3 regions of the Enterobacter hormaechei subsp. xiangfangensis genome follow, and region 1 is predicted to be linked to each of the others. Evidence: predicted binding sites of a transcription regulator. Region 1 holds the regulator's gene; each other region holds the start of a gene.

What was found. Region 1 encodes sigma-54, which starts transcription at its own class of promoters, with help from an activator protein. Its sites were predicted from a motif close to GTTGGCACANNTTTCGCTNT; they were not measured.
Region 2: the regulator sigma-54 is predicted to act here: its motif matches at 2,273-2,292, upstream of glnA (glutamate--ammonia ligase).
Region 3: the regulator sigma-54 is predicted to act here: its motif matches at 5,697-5,716, upstream of BFV63_RS06155 (amino acid ABC transporter substrate-binding protein).

Annotation. Positions count from the first base shown of each region.
Region 1 is NZ_CP017183.1:4,091,104-4,098,321, forward strand. Features, by position in the region: gene BFV63_RS19525 (calcium/sodium antiporter) at 1-298, shown strand, start outside; gene kdsD (arabinose-5-phosphate isomerase KdsD) at 312-1,298, shown strand; gene kdsC (3-deoxy-manno-octulosonate-8-phosphatase KdsC) at 1,313-1,879, shown strand; gene lptC (LPS export ABC transporter periplasmic protein LptC) at 1,876-2,451, shown strand; gene lptA (lipopolysaccharide ABC transporter substrate-binding protein LptA) at 2,420-2,974, shown strand; gene lptB (LPS export ABC transporter ATP-binding protein) at 2,981-3,706, shown strand; gene rpoN (RNA polymerase factor sigma-54) at 3,754-5,187, shown strand; gene hpf (ribosome hibernation promoting factor) at 5,210-5,497, shown strand; gene ptsN (PTS IIA-like nitrogen regulatory protein PtsN) at 5,580-6,071, shown strand; gene rapZ (RNase adapter RapZ) at 6,117-6,971, shown strand; gene npr (PTS phosphocarrier protein NPr) at 6,968-7,218, shown strand, end outside.
Region 2 is NZ_CP017183.1:4,588,907-4,596,124, forward strand. Features, by position in the region: gene ompL (porin OmpL) at 1-97, shown strand, start outside; gene typA (ribosome-dependent GTPase TypA) at 177-2,000, opposite strand; gene glnA (glutamate--ammonia ligase) at 2,378-3,787, shown strand; gene glnL (nitrogen regulation protein NR(II)) at 3,955-5,004, shown strand; gene glnG (nitrogen regulation protein NR(I)) at 5,016-6,428, shown strand; gene BFV63_RS23165 (YshB family small membrane protein) at 6,538-6,648, shown strand; gene hemN (oxygen-independent coproporphyrinogen III oxidase) at 6,700-7,218, opposite strand, start outside.
Region 3 is NZ_CP017183.1:1,308,404-1,315,621, reverse strand. Features, by position in the region: gene miaB (tRNA (N6-isopentenyl adenosine(37)-C2)-methylthiotransferase MiaB) at 1-1,424, shown strand, start outside; gene BFV63_RS06175 (PhoH family protein) at 1,588-2,634, shown strand; gene ybeY (rRNA maturation RNase YbeY) at 2,631-3,098, shown strand; gene corC (CNNM family magnesium/cobalt transport protein CorC) at 3,183-4,061, shown strand; gene lnt (apolipoprotein N-acyltransferase) at 4,067-5,605, shown strand; gene BFV63_RS06155 (amino acid ABC transporter substrate-binding protein) at 5,988-6,893, shown strand; gene gltJ (glutamate/aspartate ABC transporter permease GltJ) at 7,049-7,218, shown strand, end outside.

The DNA of each region.
Region 1 (7,218 bases):
CGCCATCGCCGGGGCGCGTAAAGGGGAAGATGATATCGCCATCGGCAATATCATTGGCTCGAATATTTTCAATATCGTGATCGTGACGGGGCTGCCGGCGTTAATTTCGCCGGGACCGTTTAACCCTATGGTTTTCACGCGCGATTACGGTGTGATGCTGCTGGTCAGCGTGATTTTCGCCCTGCTCTGCTGGCGGCGAAAAGAGCAGATCGGCAAAGGCGCGGGCGCGCTGCTGACGGGTGGATTTATCGTATGGCTGGCGATGCTGTACTGGCTCTCGCCACTTCTCTCTGGGTAAACGGAAACGCATTATGTCGCAAATAGAATTGCAGCCGGGTTTTGACTTTCAGAAAGCAGGCAAAGACGTTCTGGAGATTGAACGTGAAGGTCTGGCGCAGTTAGATCAGTACATTAATCAGGATTTTAGTCTGGCCTGTGAGAAGATGTTCTACTGCGCCGGTAAAGTCGTGGTGATGGGGATGGGCAAATCCGGCCATATCGGGCGCAAAATGGCGGCGACCTTTGCCAGTACCGGCACGTCGTCATTCTTCGTTCATCCCGGTGAAGCCGCGCACGGTGACCTCGGCATGGTTACGCCGCAGGACGTGGTTATTGCGCTGTCCAACTCCGGGGAATCGAATGAAATCCTGGCGTTGATCCCGGTGCTGAAGCGTCTGCACGTACCGCTGATTTGCATGACCAGCCGCCCGGAAAGCAGCATGGCGCGCGCGGCGGATATTCACCTGTGCGTGAAGGTGCCTAAAGAAGCCTGCCCGCTGGGGCTGGCGCCGACCTCCAGCACAACCGCCGCGCTGGTGATGGGCGATGCCCTTGCCGTTGCGCTGCTGGAAGCCCGCGGTTTTACGCCAGAAGATTTCGCCCTGTCTCACCCCGGCGGCGCGCTCGGGCGCAAACTGCTGCTGCGGGTTAACGATATTATGCACACCGGGGATGAGATCCCGCACGTCAGCAAAGAGGCCTCTTTGCGCGACGCGTTACTGGAGATCACCCGTAAAAACCTGGGCATGACGGTTATCTGCGACGATCTGATGAAGATTCAGGGCATTTTCACCGACGGCGACCTGCGCCGGGTATTCGATATGGGTGTGGATGTCCGAACGCTGGGCATCGCTGATGTAATGACACCAGGAGGGATCCGCGTCCGTCCGGGTACGCTGGCGGTAGATGTACTGAACCTGATGCAGTCCCGTCATATTACCTCAGTGATGGTTGCCGATGGCGACCAACTGCTGGGTGTGGTACATATGCATGATCTGCTGCGCGCTGGCGTAGTGTAATGAAGGATAAGACAATGAGTAATGCGGGTGCATCCCTTGCAACCTGTTATGGCCCGGTGAGCGCCCACATGATGTCAAAGGCGGAAAATATCCGCCTGCTGATCCTCGATGTGGATGGTGTGCTCTCCGACGGTCTGATTTATATGGGCAATAACGGCGAAGAGCTGAAAGCCTTTAACGTTCGCGACGGTTACGGTATCCGCTGTGCGCTCACGTCCGGTATTGAAGTTGCAATCATCACCGGGCGGAAAGCTAAACTGGTAGAAGATCGGTGTGAAACGCTGGGCATTACGCATCTCTATCAGGGACAGTCTGATAAGATGGTAGCCTTCCGGGATTTGCTGGGAAAACTGGCCATTGCGCCAGAGAATGTGGCATACGTCGGGGATGATTTGATCGACTGGCCAGTCATGGCGGAGGTGGGTCTGAGCATCGCCGTGGCTGACGCGCACCCGCTGCTGATCCCGCGTGCTGATTACGTTACCCATATTCACGGTGGCCGTGGCGCCGTCCGTGAAGTCTGCGATCTGCTTCTGCTGGCGCAGGGCAAGCTTGATGAGGCGAAAGGGCAATCGATATGAGTAAAACCAGACGTTGGGTTATCATTCTGCTTGCGCTTGTCGCCCTGATACTGATTGGCGTAAATCTCGCTGACCGCGATGATACGCAAGCGGAAGTGGTTAACACGAGCGACCCGACCTATAAAAGCGATCACAGCGACACCGTGGTCTATAGCCCGGAAGGTGCGCTGAACTATCGCCTCGTTGCTCAGCATGTAGAATATTTTTCAGATGACGGCACCTCGTGGTTTACCCAGCCGGTCCTGACCACCTTTGATACGGACAAAGTGCCGACGTGGTCAATCAAGTCTGACCGGGCAAAACTGACAAATGACCGTATGCTTTACCTGTATGGTCACGTTGAAGTCAACGCCCTGACCGCTGACGCGCAACTGCGAAAAATTACGACGGATAACGCCCAGATCAACCTGGTCACCCAGGATGTCACGTCGCAGGATTTAGTCACCCTGTATGGCACAACATTTAATTCCAGCGGTTTAAGAATGCGCGGGAACTTACGCAGCAAAAACGCCGAGCTGATTGAAAAGGTTAGAACCTCCTATGAAATTCAAAACAAACAAACTCAGCCTTAAAGTTGTTATCGCCAGCGCGCTGCTGGCGGCCAGTCTTCCCGCGCTTGCTGTGACTGGCGACACCGAACAGCCGATTCATATTGAATCCGATACCCAGTCTCTGGATATGCAGGGTAACGTCGTCACCTTTACCGGCAACGTCGTTGTGACCCAGGGCACCATCAAAATCAACGCCGACAAAGTGGTCGTTACCCGTCCGGGCGGCGAGCAGGGGAAAGAGATTATCGATGGTTATGGCAACCCGGCCACCTTCTACCAGATGCAGGACAACGGCAAGCCGGTGAAAGGCCATGCCTCGCATATGCACTATGAACTGGCGAAGGATCTGGTCATCCTGACCGGTAATGCTTACCTGGAACAGCTGGACAGCAATATCAAAGGCGACAAGATCACTTATCTGGTGAAAGAGCAGAAAATGCAGGCCTCCAGCGAAAAAGGCAAACGCGTCACGACCGTGCTTGTGCCTTCGCAGTTGCAGGACAAGAACAACGGTCAGGCTCCGGCAAAGAAAAAGAGTAACTAATTCGTTATGGCAACTTTAACTGCAAAAAACCTCGCGAAAGCGTATAAGGGCCGCCGCGTCGTCGAAGATGTCAGTCTGACCGTCAACTCCGGCGAAATCGTGGGTTTGCTTGGCCCTAACGGCGCGGGTAAAACTACGACCTTCTACATGGTAGTGGGCATCGTCCCGCGTGACGCCGGCAACATCATTATCGATGATGAAGATATCAGCCTGCTGCCGCTGCATGCCCGCGCGCGTCGTGGCATCGGCTATCTGCCGCAGGAAGCGTCTATCTTCCGCCGCTTAAGCGTGTTCGACAACCTGATGGCCGTGCTCCAGATCCGTGACGATCTGACCAGCGAGCAGCGCACTGACCGTGCGAACGAGCTGATGGAAGAGTTTCATATTGAACACCTTCGCGACAGCCTCGGTCAGGCGCTGTCCGGTGGTGAACGCCGCCGCGTTGAGATTGCGCGCGCGCTGGCAGCAAACCCGAAATTTATCCTGCTGGATGAACCGTTTGCGGGCGTTGACCCCATCTCCGTTATCGATATCAAACGTATCATTGAACACCTGCGCGACAGCGGGCTTGGCGTACTGATCACGGACCACAACGTTCGTGAAACGCTGGCGGTGTGTGAGCGCGCCTACATAGTGAGCCAGGGCCATCTGATTGCCCACGGTACGCCGCAGCAAATCCTCGAGGATGAGCATGTTAAGCGCGTGTACCTTGGGGAAGACTTCAGACTCTGATAGGGTAGAGGTTAAGTCACGCCGAACCGGAGAAAAACGCTCTGAACATGAAGCAAGGTTTGCAATTACGGCTCAGCCAGCAACTGGCCATGACGCCGCAGCTCCAGCAGGCAATCCGTCTGTTGCAGCTGTCCACGTTAGAACTCCAGCAGGAGCTCCAGCAGGCGCTGGACAGCAATCCGCTGCTGGAGCAGACCGATCTTCATGACGAGGTAGACGCCCAGCAGACGCAGGACACAGAAACGCTCGACTCCGTAGATGCACTCGAACAGAAAGAGATGCCGGACGAACTGCCGCTGGATGCCAGCTGGGATGAAATCTACACCGCGGGTACCCCTTCCGGGACGCGTGCAGACTACCAGGACGATGAACTCCCGGTCTACCAGGGCGAAACTACCCAATCGCTTCAGGACTACCTGATGTGGCAGGTGGAGCTGACGCCTTTCTCCGATACCGATCGCGCCATTGCCACCTCGATTGTCGATGCCGTTGACGACACGGGCTATTTGACCGTGACGCTGGACGAGATTCTTGAAAGCATCGGCGATGACGAGATTGAACTGGAAGAGATCGAAGCCGTCCTGAAACGCGTTCAGCGTTTCGACCCGATTGGCGTCGCCGCGAAAGATCTGCGTGACTGCCTTCTGATCCAGCTTTCGCAGTTTGCTAAAGAGACACCGTGGATTGACGAAGCCCGGCTCATCATCAGCGATCATCTGGATCTGCTGGCGAACCACGACTTCCGCACCCTGATGCGCGTCACGCGCCTGAAAGAAGAGGTGCTGAAGGAAGCGGTGAATCTGATCCAGTCACTCGATCCGCGTCCGGGGCAGTCGATTCAGACCAGCGAACCGGAATATGTCATTCCCGATGTGCTGGTGAGAAAACACAATGGCCGCTGGGTCGTTGAACTGAACGCCGACAGCATTCCTCGCCTGCAAATCAACCAGCAATACGCCTCCATGTGCACCAGCGCCCGTAACGACGCTGATAATCAATACATTCGCAGCAACCTTCAGGAAGCACGCTGGTTGATTAAGAGTCTGGAGAGCCGTAATGACACGCTGCTGCGCGTCAGCCGCTGTATTGTCGAACAGCAGCAGGCATTCTTTGAGCAGGGCGAAGAGTTTATGAAACCGATGGTGCTGGCGGACATAGCCCAGGCCGTCGAGATGCATGAATCAACCATTTCCCGCGTGACCACGCAGAAGTATCTGCACAGCCCACGCGGTATTTTTGAGCTTAAGTATTTCTTCTCCAGCCACGTGAACACCGAAGGCGGCGGCGAAGCCTCGTCGACGGCCATTCGCGCACTGGTGAAGAAGTTGATCGCCGCGGAGAACCCCGCGAAGCCACTCAGTGACAGTAAGTTAACCACCATGCTGTCCGATCAGGGTATTATGGTGGCACGTCGTACTGTCGCGAAGTATCGAGAGTCTTTATCCATTCCGCCGTCTAACCAGCGTAAACAACTGGTTTGACACAACCGATAAGGAAGACACTATGCAGCTCAATATCACCGGACATAACGTCGAGATTACTGAGGCTTTACGCGATTTTGTAAACACTAAGTTTGCGAAACTCGAGCAGTATTTCGAGAGGATCAACCAGGTCTATGTTGTGTTGAAAGTGGAGAAAGTGACGCATATCTCGGATGCGACCCTGCACGTCAACGGAGGGGAACTCCATGCCAGTGCGGAAGGGCAAGACATGTACGCGGCTATCGACGGCTTGATTGATAAGCTTGCGAGACAGCTCAATAAACATAAAGATAAACTGAAACAACACTAATTGTCCGGGCAGTTAACGGGTGCAGGACGGCCTGTTGTGAAACACAACAGGCCATTTGTACAGTTAGCGCTTAGGTGAAATTATGATAAACAACGATTCCGCTCTTCAACTGAGCAATGTCCTTAACCAGGATTGTACCCGCAGTGGCGTTCACTGCCAGAGCAAAAAACGTGCGCTGGAAATCATCAGTGAGCTGGCCGCAAAACAGCTGGGTCTGCCGCCGCAGATCGTGTTTGAAGCCATTCTGACTCGTGAAAAAATGGGCAGTACCGGCATCGGCAATGGCATTGCGATCCCGCATGGCAAGCTGGAAGAAGATACGCTGCGTGCCGTGGGGGTGTTTGTGCAACTGGAAACGCCTATCGCTTTTGACGCCATTGATAACCAGCCTGTGGATCTGCTCTTCGCGCTGCTGGTTCCTGCCGATCAGACCAAGACCCACCTGCACACGCTGTCGCTGGTTGCCAAACGTCTGGCGGATAAAACCATTTGTCGTCGACTGCGCTCAGCCCAAAGTGATGAAGAGCTTTATCAAATTATCACTGAAGCAGAAGGCAATCAGGATGAGGCATAATCGGGAAAGGGCCTTCAGAACGGCTGCCCTGAGGAGAAACGGAACATGGTGCTGATGATCGTCAGCGGTCGTTCGGGGTCCGGGAAGTCCGTGGCCCTGCGCGCGCTGGAAGACATGGGATTTTACTGTGTAGATAACCTGCCGGTAGTGTTGTTACCCGATCTGGCGCGGACGCTGGCGGACAGGCAAATCTCTGCCGCCGTCAGTATTGACGTGCGTAACATGCCGGAATCGCCGGAAATCTTCGAGCAGGCAATGAACAGCCTGCCGGAATGCTTCTCGCCTCAGCTCTTGTTCCTGGACGCTGACCGCAACACGCTGATCCGCCGTTACAGCGATACACGTCGTTTGCATCCGCTCTCCAGTAAAAATCTTTCGCTGGAAAGCGCCATCGATAAAGAGAGCGATCTGCTTGAGCCGCTGCGTTCGCGGGCCGACCTGATTGTCGACACCTCTGAAATGTCCGTCCACGAGCTGGCGGAAATGCTGCGTACGCGCTTACTCGGCAAGCGCGAGCGTGAACTGACGATGGTGTTTGAATCCTTCGGCTTTAAGCACGGCATACCTATCGATGCGGATTACGTTTTTGATGTGCGTTTCCTGCCGAACCCGCACTGGGATCCGAAACTGCGTCCGATGACCGGTCTGGATAAGCCGGTGGCGGCGTTCCTCGACCGACACACAGAAGTACACAATTTTATCTACCAGACGCGAAGCTACCTTGAGCTATGGTTACCTATGCTGGAAACAAACAATCGCAGCTACCTGACGGTGGCGATTGGCTGTACCGGCGGTAAACATCGTTCGGTCTACATTGCCGAACAGCTGGCCGATTACTTCCGCTCACGCGGGAAGAACGTTCAGTCCCGTCATCGCACGCTGGAAAAACGCAAAACATGACCGTAAAACAGACCGTCGAAATCACCAATAAGCTGGGCATGCATGCGCGCCCGGCGATGAAGCTGTTTGAGCTGATGCAGGGTTTTGATGCTGAGGTGCTGCTGCGCAACGACGAGGGAACCGAGGCAGAAGCCAATAGCGTGATCGCCCTGCTGATGCTGGATTCTGCCAAAGGCCGCCAGATTGAAGTTGAAGCCACCGGCCCGCAGGAAGAAGAAGCGCTGGCGGCAGTGATTGCCCTGTTTAA
Region 2 (7,218 bases), 500 kb from region 1:
CTGGCTGCCGTATCTTGAGCTACAGTGGCTGGACCGATGGAATGATTACAACCGGGAGCAGTACCGGATCCGTTTAGGGTTACGGTATTCGTTCTAATAAAAAAGCCGCTGATCGCTCAGCGGCTTTTTCGTTGCCGGGTGGCGCATGCGCTTACCCGGCCTACGGCATAACCGAATTAGTCTTCTTTCGCACCGCGCATTGCACGTTTACGATCGTTCTCAGTCAGGTGACGTTTACGGATACGAATTGACTGAGGCGTCACTTCGACCAGTTCGTCATCATCGATGAATTCCAGCGCCTGCTCCAGGGTCATCTTGATCGGTGGAACCAGAACCGTTGCTTCGTCAGTACCGGACGCACGCATGTTGGTCAGTTTCTTACCGGTCAGACAGTTTACCGTCAGGTCGTTAGAACGGCTGTGAATACCGATGATCTGGCCTTCGTAAACTTCAGCACCGTGACCCAGGAACAGCTTACCGCGATCCTGCAAACCGAACAGCGCAAACGCAACCGCTTTACCCTGACCGTTGGAGATCAGCACGCCGTTGTTACGCTGGCCCACTTCGCCCGGACGAACGTCGTCGTAGTGGCTGAAGGTGGAGTACAGCAGACCGGTACCGGAAGTCATGGTCATGAACTCAGAACGGAAGCCGATCAGGCCACGGCTTGGGATCACGTAGTCGAGACGTACGCGGCCTTTGCCATCTGGATTCATGTTTTTCAGGTCGCCTTTACGCTCACCCAGTGCCTGCATCACAGAACCCTGGTGCTGCTCTTCAACGTCCAGCGTTACGTTTTCGAACGGCTCTTGTTTACGGCCATCGATTTCGCGGAAGATAACTTTCGGACGGGAAACCGCCATCTCGAAACCTTCACGACGCATGTTCTCAATCAGAACAGACAGGTGCAGCTCACCACGACCCGAAACGCGGAATGCATCAGCGTCTTCGGTTTCTTCAACGCGCAGCGCAACGTTGTGCACCAGCTCTTTGTTCAGGCGGTCAAGGATCTGACGAGAGGTAACGAACTTACCTTCTTTACCACAGAACGGAGAAGTGTTGACGTTGAAGAACATGGATACGGTTGGTTCATCAACGGACAGGGCTGGCAGCGCTTCGACGTTCTGCGGATCGCAGATGGTGTCGGAGATGTTCAGTTCACCCAGACCGGTGATGGCGATGATGTCGCCCGCTTCAGCGATGTCGCTCTCGATACGCTCAAGACCCAGGTGAGTCAGCACTTTACCGACTTTACCGTTACGGGTTTTCCCTTCGCTATCGATGATAGTGACCTGCTGGTTAGGCTTCACTTTACCGCGCTTGATACGACCAATGCCGATTACGCCAACATAGTTGTTGTAGTCGAGCTGAGAGATCTGCATTTGCAGGGTGCCTTCCAGGTCAACGTTTGGCGCAGGAACGCGGTCAACAATCGTCTGGTACAGCGGAGTCATGTCTTCCGCCATGTCTTCGTGATCCAGACCGGCGATACCGTTCAGCGCAGACGCATAAACGATAGGGAAGTCCAGCTGTTCGTCGGTCGCGTCGAGGTTAACGAACAGGTCGAAGACCTGGTCAACAACCCAGTCAGGACGCGCGCCAGGACGGTCAACCTTGTTGATCACAACGATAGGTTTCAGGCCGTGGGCAAATGCTTTTTTGGTCACGAAGCGCGTTTGCGGCATAGGGCCATCAAATGCGTCAACCACCAGCAGCACGGAATCCACCATGGACATCACGCGCTCAACTTCACCACCGAAGTCGGCGTGCCCTGGGGTATCAACGATGTTGATACGGTAGTCATTCCATTTGATAGCGGTGTTTTTGGCGAGGATGGTAATCCCACGCTCTTTCTCCAAATCGTTGGAGTCCATCACACGCTCTTGAGTTTCGGCACGAGCATCAAACGTACCGGACTGCTGTAGCAGCTTATCAACCAGGGTAGTTTTACCATGGTCGACGTGCGCGATGATGGCGATATTACGCAATTTTTCGATCACAACTTTGCCTCAGGCATTTAGAAATAGCGCGTTATTGTACACGGATTAATCGCACTACAAAACAGGATCACAAACATCCCCCGCAAACAAGTATTGCAGAGATGCTTTGTGATCGCTTTCACGGAGCGGTAAAAGGGCACTTTAACGTAAATTGCACCAATATGGTGCTCGATGTTCACACAGAAGCACTATAATGGTGCAACAAATCCAATGTGGTGCAGCCCTTCTGCACTATGGTGCGCATGATAACGCCTTTTTGGGGTGTTTTAAAAGTTGGCACAGATTTCGCTTTACAGAAATACAGTAAAAATATGGCAGCCCAGCCGATTTGAAGACCTCGTTACCACGACGACAATGACCAATCTGGAGAGTTAAGTATGTCCGCTGAACACGTTTTGACGATGCTGAACGAACATGAAGTGAAGTTTGTTGATCTGCGCTTCACCGATACCAAAGGTAAAGAACAGCACGTCACGATCCCTGCTCATCAGGTGAACGCCGAATTCTTTGAAGAAGGCAAAATGTTTGACGGCTCCTCCATTGGCGGCTGGAAAGGCATTAACGAATCCGACATGGTTCTGATGCCAGATGCAACCACTGCGCTCATTGACCCGTTCTACGAAGAACCTACGCTGATCATCCGCTGCGATATTCTGGAACCTGGCACGCTGCAAGGCTATGACCGTGACCCACGCTCCATCGCAAAACGCGCTGAAGAGTACCTGCGCTCTACCGGCATCGCAGACACCGTTCTGTTCGGGCCAGAGCCAGAGTTCTTCCTGTTCGACGACATCCGTTTTGGTGCTTCCATTTCTGGCTCCCACGTCGCTATCGATGATATCGAAGGCGCATGGAACTCTTCCACCAAGTACGAAGGTGGTAACAAAGGTCACCGTCCGGGCGTGAAAGGCGGTTACTTCCCGGTTCCTCCGGTCGATTCTTCACAGGACATCCGTTCTACCATGTGTCTGATCATGGAAGAGATGGGCCTGGTTGTTGAAGCTCACCACCACGAAGTGGCAACGGCTGGCCAGAACGAGATCGCTACCCGCTTCAACACCATGACCAAAAAAGCGGATGAGATTCAGATCTACAAATACGTTGTACACAACGTTGCGCACCGTTTCGGTAAAACCGCGACCTTCATGCCAAAACCAATGTTTGGCGACAACGGTTCCGGCATGCACTGCCACATGTCCCTGTCCAAGAACGGCACCAACCTGTTCTCTGGTGACAAGTATGCGGGTCTGTCTGAGCAGGCGCTGCACTACATCGGCGGTGTTATCAAACACGCTAAAGCGATCAACGCCCTGGCGAACCCGACCACGAACTCCTACAAGCGTCTGGTTCCAGGCTACGAAGCACCCGTGATGCTGGCGTACTCTGCCCGTAACCGTTCTGCTTCTATCCGTATCCCGGTGGTTGCGTCTCCGAAAGCGCGTCGTATCGAAGTGCGCTTCCCGGACCCGGCGGCTAACCCATACCTGTGCTTCGCAGCACTGCTGATGGCCGGTCTGGACGGTATCAAGAACAAGATCCACCCGGGCGAAGCCATGGACAAAAACCTGTACGACCTGCCGCCAGAAGAAGCGAAAGAGATCCCACAGGTTGCCGGCTCTCTGGAAGAAGCCCTGCAAGCGCTGGACGCAGACCGCGAGTTCCTGACCGCTGGCGGCGTGTTCACCGATGAAGCTATCGACGCTTACATCGCGCTGCGTACCGAAGAAAACGACCGCGTTCGCATGACGCCGCACCCGGTTGAGTTTGAACTGTACTACAGCGTTTAATTGTTTTGTTTTACCCGGCGCATACGCGTCGGGAGTAGTTGCCGTGGAAACTTTAGCCCATCTTCGGATGGGCTTTTTTCTCCACCAACAACCTGATCTCACGCGCTTTTTACCTCTAAAACGCTATACTGCACTAAAATAGTGCAACGACTCCAGGAGACTGCTGAATGGCAACTGGCACGCTGCCCGATGCTGGGCAGATCCTCAATTCTTTGATTAACAGTATTTTGCTGGTCGACGACGAGCTGGCGGTGCATTACGCCAACCCGGCGGCGCAACAGCTGCTCGCCCAAAGCGCCCGAAAACTGTTTGGCACGCCGCTGCCGGAACTGCTGAGCTATTTCTCGCTGAATATTGGTCTGATGCAGGAGAGTTTGCAGGCGGGTCAGGGCTTCACCGATAACGAAGTGACGCTGGTGATTGACGGACGCTCGCATATTTTGTCCCTCACCGCACAGCGCCTGCCAGATGGCATGATTCTGCTGGAAATGGCGCCGATGGATAACCAACGTCGTCTCAGCCAGGAGCAGCTTCAGCATGCGCAGCAGATTGCGGCGCGCGACCTGGTGCGCGGGCTGGCCCATGAGATCAAAAACCCGCTGGGCGGCTTACGCGGTGCGGCACAGCTTTTGACCAAAGCGCTGCCTGACCCTGCCCTGGCGGAGTATACCAACGTCATTATCGAGCAGGCGGACCGTCTGCGTAATCTGGTCGATCGCCTGCTCGGGCCACAGCAGCCGGGGATGCATGTTTCAGAAAGCATTCACAAGGTCGCGGAGCGGGTGGTGAAACTCGTCTCTATGGAGCTGCCGGATAACGTCACGCTGGTGCGTGATTACGACCCAAGCCTGCCGGAGCTGGCGCACGATCCGGACCAGATTGAACAGGTGCTGTTGAACATTGTGCGTAACGCGTTGCAGGCGCTGGGCCCGGAGGGTGGCGAAATTATTCTGCGTACCCGCACCGCGTTCCAGCTGACGCTGCACGGCGTGCGTTATCGTCTGGCGGCACGTATTGATGTGGAAGATAACGGGCCGGGGATCCCACCGCATCTCCAGGACACTCTGTTCTACCCGATGGTCAGCGGTCGCGAAGGCGGCACCGGGCTGGGGTTATCCATAGCCCGAAATTTGATTGACCAACACTCCGGCAAAATTGAATTTACCAGTTGGCCGGGACATACCGAGTTTTCGGTTTTCCTGCCGATTAAAAAATAAAGGTGACGTTTATGCAACGAGGGATAGTCTGGGTAGTCGATGACGATAGCTCCATCCGTTGGGTGCTTGAACGCGCACTCACGGGAGCGGGATTAAGCTGCACGACGTTTGAGAGCGGCAGCGAGGTGCTCGACGCACTCACCACCAAAACGCCGGACGTTCTGCTCTCGGATATTCGCATGCCGGGCATGGACGGACTGGCGCTCTTAAAGCAGATCAAACAGCGCCACCCCATGCTTCCGGTCATCATAATGACCGCCCACTCCGACCTGGATGCCGCCGTTAGCGCCTACCAGCAGGGGGCGTTTGATTATCTGCCAAAACCGTTTGATATCGACGAAGCCGTTGCCCTGGTCGAACGCGCCATCAGCCACTATCAGGAGCAACAGCAGCCCCGCCACGCGCCGGATTTCGGGCCTACGACGGACATCATCGGTGAAGCGCCGGCCATGCAGGACGTGTTTCGCATCATCGGGCGTCTGTCGCGCTCGTCTATCAGCGTCTTGATTAACGGTGAATCAGGGACCGGTAAAGAGCTGGTTGCGCACGCCCTGCATCGCCACAGCCCGCGGGCGAAAGCGCCTTTCATCGCCCTGAACATGGCGGCGATCCCCAAAGATTTGATTGAATCTGAGCTATTCGGCCACGAAAAAGGGGCGTTTACCGGGGCAAATACCATTCGTCAGGGACGCTTTGAACAGGCTGACGGCGGAACGCTATTCCTGGATGAAATCGGCGATATGCCGCTGGATGTTCAGACCCGATTGCTGCGCGTGCTGGCAGATGGCCAGTTTTACCGCGTGGGCGGGTATGCGCCGGTGAAGGTGGACGTGCGTATTATTGCCGCGACGCACCAGAACCTGGAGCTGCGCGTGCAGGAGGGGAAATTCCGTGAAGATTTATTCCATCGTCTGAACGTGATCCGTGTCCACCTGCCGCCGCTGCGCGAGCGTCGGGAAGATATCCCGCGTCTGGCGCGCCATTTCCTGCAAGTGGCGGCCCGCGAGCTGGGCGTGGAAGCCAAGCAGCTTCATCCGGAAACGGATGCCGCCCTCACCCGTCTGGCGTGGCCTGGCAACGTGCGTCAGCTGGAAAACACCTGTCGCTGGCTGACCGTGATGGCCGCCGGACAGGAAGTGTTGATTCAGGATCTCCCCGCCGAGCTGTTTGAAGCCACCGTGCCCGAAAGCACCGCCGGACATGCGCTGCCGGACAGCTGGGCGACGCTGCTGGCGCAGTGGGCAGATCGCGCGCTGCGTTCCGGTCATCAAAATCTGCTCTCCGAAGCGCAGCCTGAGATGGAGCGCACGCTGTTAACTACCGCGCTTCGTCATACCCAGGGCCACAAACAGGAAGCGGCTCGCCTGTTGGGATGGGGTCGAAACACCCTGACGCGCAAGCTGAAAGAGCTGGGAATGGAGTGATCTTACTCCGCTGTGTAAAGGTTACTAATTGAGCGCAAAGTGCCGTTATTTTGCGCTTTACTGTTCCGATGAGTTTTGTATGATCGTGCCCGGAAACAGGGGGAGCATCATGCTGGAATCATTAGTGACTTTGCTTTCGAGCGGAGCAGCAGAAAGCCACACGCCTCAAACTGCCGTTGCGGCGGTGCTGTGTGCGGCGCTGGTTGGGCTGTTTAGCTAACGAGCTGTTGATGAAAAGCCGGGTGGCGCTTCGCTTACCCGGCTTTTCAACTTAAATCACCCGCGAGAACTGCTGTAAACGCGCCTTCTGACGTAGATAGGCATCGAAGCACATGCAGATATTACGAATCAACAGACGTCCTTTCGGCGTGACGACCACCGCGCTTTCCGACACATCCACCAGCCCGTCCTTCGCCAGCGGCGCAAAGAGTTTCAGGTCTTCGGCAAAGTAATCGCTGAATTGCAGATCCCATTGCGACTCCACCTCGCGGAATTCGAGACGGAAGTTGCAGATAAGCGCCTTAATCACATCACGACGGATGCAGTCGTCACGCGTTAACGCAATGCCGCGCCACAATGCGTTACCCGTTTCATCAACCTGCTGGTAGTACAGCTTCAGCTCTTTCTGGTTCTGAGCGTAGCAGTCGCCAATCATGCTAATGGCGGAGACGCCCATTCCGAGCAGATCGGTATCGCCCTGGGTGGTGTAACCCTGGAAGTTACGGTGGAGAACACCTTCGCGCTGGGCAATTGCCAGTTCGTCGTCAGGGCGGGCAAAGTGATCCATCCC
Region 3 (7,218 bases), 1.9 Mb from region 1:
TGACTAAAAAACTCCATATAAAAACCTGGGGCTGTCAGATGAACGAATACGATTCATCGAAGATGGCCGATCTGCTGGATACCACCCACGGATACCAGCTGACTGAAAATGCGAAAGAAGCCGATGTGCTGCTGCTGAACACCTGTTCAATTCGTGAAAAAGCACAGGAAAAAGTCTTTCATGTGTTAGGCCGCTGGAAGCTTCTCAAACGGAAAAATCCGGACCTGATCATTGGCGTGGGTGGCTGCGTCGCATCGCAGGAAGGTAAGCTGATCCGCCAGAGAGCCCCCTATGTGGATATCGTTTTTGGCCCTCAGACCCTGCACCGCCTGCCAGAGATGATTAATCAGGTTCGCGGCAGCCGTAGCCCGGTGGTTGACGTGAGCTTCCCGGAGATCGAGAAATTTGACCGTCTGCCAGAGCCGCGCGCTGATGGCCCGACCGCCTTCGTCTCCATCATGGAAGGCTGCAACAAATACTGTACTTACTGCGTGGTGCCTTACACCCGCGGTGAAGAAGTGAGCCGCCCGGCAGACGATATCCTGTTTGAAATCGCGCAGCTTGCCGCGCAGGGCGTTCGCGAAGTGAACCTGCTGGGGCAGAACGTGAACGCCTGGCGCGGGGAAAACTACGACGGCACCACCGGCAGCTTTGCTGAACTGCTGCGTCTGGTGGCGGCGATTGACGGCATCGACCGCATTCGCTTTACCACCAGCCATCCGATGGAATTTACCGACGACATTATTGACGTCTATCGCGATACGCCAGAGCTGGTGAGCTTCCTGCACCTGCCTATCCAGTGCGGCTCTGACCGCGTGCTGAACCTGATGGGTCGTCCACATACGGTGCTGGAGTATAAGTCCACCATCCGCAAGCTGCGTGAAGCGCGCCCGGATATCCAGATTAGCTCCGACTTTATCGTCGGCTTCCCTGGCGAAACCGCTGATGACTTCGAGCGCACCATGAAGCTCATCGGCGAGGTGAATTTCGACGTCAGCTACAGCTTTATCTTCTCTGCGCGCCCGGGCACCCCTGCGGCCGATATGGTTGATGATGTACCGGAAGAAGAGAAAAAGCAGCGTCTGTATATTCTACAGGAGCGTATCAACCAGCAGGCCAACGCCTGGAGTCGTCGCATGCTCGGCACTGTCCAGCGTATTCTGGTGGAAGGCACCTCCCGTAAGAGCATCATGGAACTGTCTGGTCGAACCGAAAATAACCGCGTGGTGAATTTTGAAGGCACCCCGGACATGATCGGTAAGTTTGTGGACGTCGAGATTGTCGAAGTGCTCACGAACTCGCTGCGCGGGAAGGTGGTACGCACTGAGGATGAAATGGGTCTGCGAATTGCACAGACTCCGGAATCCGTTATCTCTCGCACCCGCAAGGTCAACGACTCTGGCGTAGGTATTTACCAGCCGTGATCCTCCTGGCCTGCCTGTCCGGCAGGCCTTGTATTTCCTCTCATCACCCCCAATATCTACCGCAACGCTTGCGCCTTTATTCTGTGGCGTGAATAATTTCGGTAATGACCGTTTTATTACGCCGTGTGGCCACAGGTCAGTTAACCAATTAAAGAGGAACAGTTTGAACATAGATACGCGTGAAATTAGCCTTGAGCCCGCAGACAACGCTCGCCTGCTGAGCCTGTGCGGGCCGTTTGATGACAACATCAAACAACTGGAGCGACGTCTGGGTATCGAAATCAATCGTCGCGATAACCATTTCAAACTCACCGGACGCCCAATCTGCGTCAACGCCGCGGCAGATATTCTCCGCAGCCTGTATGTTGATACCGCCCCGATGCGCGGTGAGATCCAGGACATTGAACCTGAACAGATCCACCTGGCCATCAAAGAGGCGCGCGTGCTTGAGCAGAGCGCGGAGAGCGTGCCGGACTATGGCAAAGCCATCAACATCAAAACTAAACGCGGCGTGATTAAGCCTCGTACCCCGAACCAGGCGCAGTACATCGCCAATATTCTCGACCATGACATCACCTTCGGCGTGGGCCCGGCGGGTACGGGTAAAACCTATCTGGCCGTTGCTGCTGCGGTCGATGCGCTTGAGCGTCAGGAGATCCGCCGTATCCTGCTGACCCGCCCTGCTGTTGAAGCCGGTGAAAAACTGGGCTTCCTGCCGGGCGATCTGAGCCAGAAGGTCGACCCGTATCTGCGCCCGCTGTATGACGCGCTGTTCGAAATGCTCGGCTTCGAGAAAGTTGAAAAGCTCATCGAGCGTAACGTGATTGAAGTGGCCCCGCTGGCCTACATGCGTGGCCGTACGCTTAACGACGCGTTCATCATTCTGGATGAGAGCCAGAACACCACTATCGAACAGATGAAGATGTTCCTGACGCGTATTGGCTTTAACTCGAAAGCGGTTATCACCGGTGACGTCACCCAGATTGACCTGCCGCGTAACACCAAATCGGGTCTGCGTCACGCCATCGAAGTCCTGGCCGAGGTAGAGGAAATCAGCTTCAACTTCTTCCACAGTGAAGACGTGGTACGCCATCCGGTGGTCGCGCGTATCGTTAACGCTTATGAGGCCTGGGAAGAGGCAGATCAGAAGCGCAGGGCCGAACTGGCCGCAGAACGTAAGCGCGAAGCGCAGGAGCATGAACAGAAATGAGTCAGGTGATCCTCGATTTACAGCTGGCCTGTGAAGATAATTCCGGCATGCCAGAAGAGGCACAGTTTCAGAAATGGCTGGATGCCGTTATCCCCCAGTTTCAGGAAGAATCAGAGGTCACGATTCGCCTGGTGGATGAAGCAGAAAGCCATGAGCTCAACCTGACCTACCGCGGGAAAGATAAGCCGACCAACGTGCTCTCTTTCCCGTTCGAAGCCCCTCCGGGCATTGAGATGCCGCTGCTGGGCGATCTGATCATCTGCCGTCAGGTGGTTGAGCAGGAAGCCAAAGAGCAGCAAAAGCCGCTGGAAGCGCACTGGGCACACATGGTGGTGCACGGTAGCCTGCATCTTCTGGGTTACGACCATATTGAAGATGACGAAGCGGAAGAGATGGAATCCCTCGAGACAGAGATAATGCTTGCTCTGGGCTATGAGGATCCGTACATTGCCGAGAAAGAATAGTCAGTCACTGACTACCATGCCGCCGCGCAGGGACATAGCGCGGCGGTTAACGTTGAACTAACAAGAGAACCCTTAACAAACGCCATGAGCGACGACAATTCACACAGTAGCGACACGACAACCACTAAAAAGGGATTTTTCTCCCTCATTCTGAACCAGCTTTTCCACGGCGAACCGAAAAACCGTGATGAACTGCTGGAGCTGATTCGTGATTCCGGGCAGAACGACCTTATCGACGAAGATACGCGCGAAATGCTCGAAGGGGTGATGGACATCGCCGACCAGCGCGTCCGCGACATCATGATCCCCCGCTCGCAGATGATTACCCTGAAACGCAACCAGACGCTGGACGAGTGCCTCGATGTGATTATCGAATCGGCTCACTCACGTTTCCCGGTCATCAGCGAAGATAAAGATCACATTGAAGGGATTTTGATGGCGAAAGATCTGCTGCCGTTTATGCGCAGCGATGCCGAAGCCTTCAGTATGGAAAAGGTGTTACGCCCGGCCGTGGTTGTGCCGGAAAGTAAGCGTGTGGATCGGATGCTGAAGGAGTTTCGCTCCCAGCGCTATCACATGGCGATTGTTATTGATGAATTTGGTGGCGTTTCCGGTCTGGTCACAATCGAAGACATCCTTGAGCTGATCGTGGGCGAAATCGAAGACGAGTATGACGAAGAAGAGGATATCGACTTCCGTCAGCTGAGCCGCCACACCTGGACCGTGCGCGCGCTGGCCTCCATTGAAGACTTCAACGATACCTTTGGCACCAGCTTCAGCGATGAAGAAGTGGACACCATTGGTGGTCTGGTGATGCAGGCCTTCGGCCATCTTCCGGCCCGCGGTGAAACCGTTGACATCGATGGTTACCAGTTCAAGGTCGCAATGGCTGACAGCCGACGTATTATTCAGGTTCACGTCAGAATGCCGGACGACTCACCGGTGCCAAAACTGGAAGATTAATGTAAATGGCATTTGCCCCACTCTTTGAACGCCAGCGCGTCCGTTTGCTGCTGGCGCTGTTACTCGGAGCCAGCGGTACGCTGGCTTTTTCTCCTTACGATATCTGGCCAGCCGCTATTCTCTCCCTGATGGGGCTACAGGGGCTTACCCTGAACCGTCGTCCGGTACAGGCCGCGGCCATCGGCTACTTCTGGGGGCTGGGACTGTTTGGCTCTGGTATCAACTGGGTCTACGTCAGTATCGCGCAATTTGGCGGAATGCCGGGGCCGGTTAACGTCTTCCTGGTTGTGCTGCTCGCCGCCTATCTTTCGCTCTACACTGGCCTGTTCGCGGGCATCCTGTCTCGCCTGTGGCCAAAAACGACCTGGCTGCGCGTGGCGATAGCGGCACCCGTTGTCTGGCAAATCACCGAATTTCTGCGCGGCTGGGTACTGACCGGCTTCCCGTGGTTGCAGTTCGGCTATAGCCAGGTAGACGGCCCGCTGAAAGGCCTGGCCCCGGTCATGGGCGTGGAAGCCATCAACTTCCTGTTGATGATCGTCAGCGGCCTGCTGGTGCTGGCCCTGGTGACACGTAACTGGAAGCCGCTGGTTGCCGCGTTAATCCTGTTTGCCCTGCCCTTCCCGCTGCGTTATATCCAGTGGTTTACGCTGGAGCCCGCGCGCGCCACGCAGGTTTCTCTGGTCCAGGGCGATATCCCGCAGTCCCTGAAATGGGATGAGAATCAGCTGCTGAACACGCTGAAAATCTACGCCAACGCCACTGAAAAGGTGATGGGCAAATCGCAGCTCATCATCTGGCCTGAGTCTGCGATCCCAGACCTGGAGATCAATCAGCAGCCCTTCCTGAAGATGATGGACGATCTGCTGCGCGCACGCGGCAGTACGCTGATCACCGGAATTGTGGATGCGCGTCTCAATCAGCAGAACCGCTATGACACGTACAACACGATCATTACGCTCGGTAAGGGCAGCGAATACAGCTATACCTCCACCAATCGTTACAACAAAAACCACCTTGTACCGTTTGGCGAATTTGTTCCGCTGGAGTCTATTCTGCGCCCACTGGCACCGTTCTTTGATTTGCCGATGTCCTCATTCAGCCGGGGCCCTTACGTTCAGCCGCAGCTGCATGCGCACGGTTTTGCCCTGACGGCCGCCATTTGCTACGAGATTATCCTCGGCGAGCAGGTGCGCGATAATTTCCGCCCGGACACCGACTATCTGCTGACCATCTCAAACGATGCGTGGTTCGGTAAATCGATTGGTCCGTGGCAGCACTTCCAGATGGCGCGAATGCGTTCTCTGGAGCTGGCGCGTCCGTTGCTGCGCAGCACCAATAACGGCATTACCGCCGTGATTGGTCCGCAGGGTGAAATCCAGGCCATGATCCCGCAATTTACCCGTGAGGTGCTGACTACTAACGTCACGCCAACTACCGGGCTCACCCCTTACGCGCGCACCGGGAACTGGCCGCTGTGGATTTTGACCGTGCTGTTCGGCTTTGGCGCAGTGCTGATGAGCCTGCGTCAGCGTCGTAAATAACCTTACCTTCTATTGCCGGGTGGCGGCTACGCCTTACCCGGCCTGCTCTCCGGCGCCGGCGCCACCCGACAATTTCCTCCCAAACTTCAATTCTGGCACGCCTGTTGCTTTGTTTAATTACATCAACGCTGTCTGGCTTAACGTGCAACCTTGTCGCACCAGCGTAGATCATCGGTAGCACCGAAATGGTGCAACGAGGGATTTTGCCTCTGAATGGTGCGGCGCGCTTCGCAAAAATAAACAATAACGCAGCAAAATCTTTACATTAAGCCAGACTAAATGTTAACAAGCTTGCATAACACTGCACTCGCATTGCGCGAGATATAACAACATCACAATGGGTATCTATGCGTCACTGGCGCTGATAAGAAAGGAGTTGGGTATGCAATTACGTAAACTGGCCACAGCAATGCTGGTTATGGGAATGTCTGCGGGGGTTGTCCACGCTGAAGACGCTCCGGCAGCAGGAAGCACTCTCGACAAGATTGCCAAAAACGGCGTGATCGTGGTCGGCCACCGTGAATCTTCTGTCCCGTTCTCTTACTACGACAACACGCAAAAAGTCGTGGGCTATTCACAGGATTACTCCAACGCCATCGTTGAAGCCGTGAAGAAAAAGCTGAACAAACCTGACCTGCAAGTGAAGCTGATCCCCATCACTTCACAGAACCGTATTCCTCTGCTGCAAAACGGCACATTTGATTTTGAATGTGGCTCAACCACCAACAACCTTGAGCGTCAGAAACAGGCCGCTTTCTCGGACACCATCTTCGTTGTGGGCACCCGCCTGCTGACGAAGAAAGGCGGCGACATCAAAGATTTTGCTGACCTGAAAGGCAAAGCGGTTGTCGTGACCTCCGGTACCACGTCCGAAGTGCTGCTGCACAAGCTGAACGAAGAAAAGAAAATGGACATGCGCATCATCAGCGCGAAAGACCATGGCGACTCCTTCCGTACCCTGGAAAGCGGCCGTGCCGTCGCGTTTATGATGGATGACGCTCTGCTGGCAGGCGAGCGCGCCAAGGCGAAGAAACCAGACAACTGGGAAATCGTCGGTACCGCCCAGTCGAAAGAAGCCTACGGCTGTATGCTGCGTAAAGGTGACGAGGACTTCAAGAAACTGATCGATGACACCATCGCTCAGGCGCAAACCTCCGGCGAAGCGGCAAAATGGTTCGACAAATGGTTCAAGAACCCAATTCCACCAAAAAACCTGAACATGAACTTTGAACTGTCTGACGACATGAAAGCGCTGTTCAAATCACCAAACGACAAAGCTCTTAACTAATTAGAACGACAGGGGCGGGATCTCCTGCCCTCTCGATTGTCGGGAAGCATGGACAGACTATACGTTGAGTGGTCGTTCCCCACTCAGCGCAAAAATTGAGCTTCTCACCAATCTTCGAGGGTAGCGCTGCTACCCTTTTTTTTCTGGAGTTTACTATGTCAATTGACTGGAACTGGGGCATCTTTCTGCAACAAGCCCCGTTCGGCAACACCACCTATCTCGGCTGGCTGTGGAGCGGCTTTCAGGTTACCGTTGCGTTATCGATAACGGCGTGGATTATCGCGTTTCTTGTCGGTTCGCTGTTCGGTATTCTGCGTACCGTCCC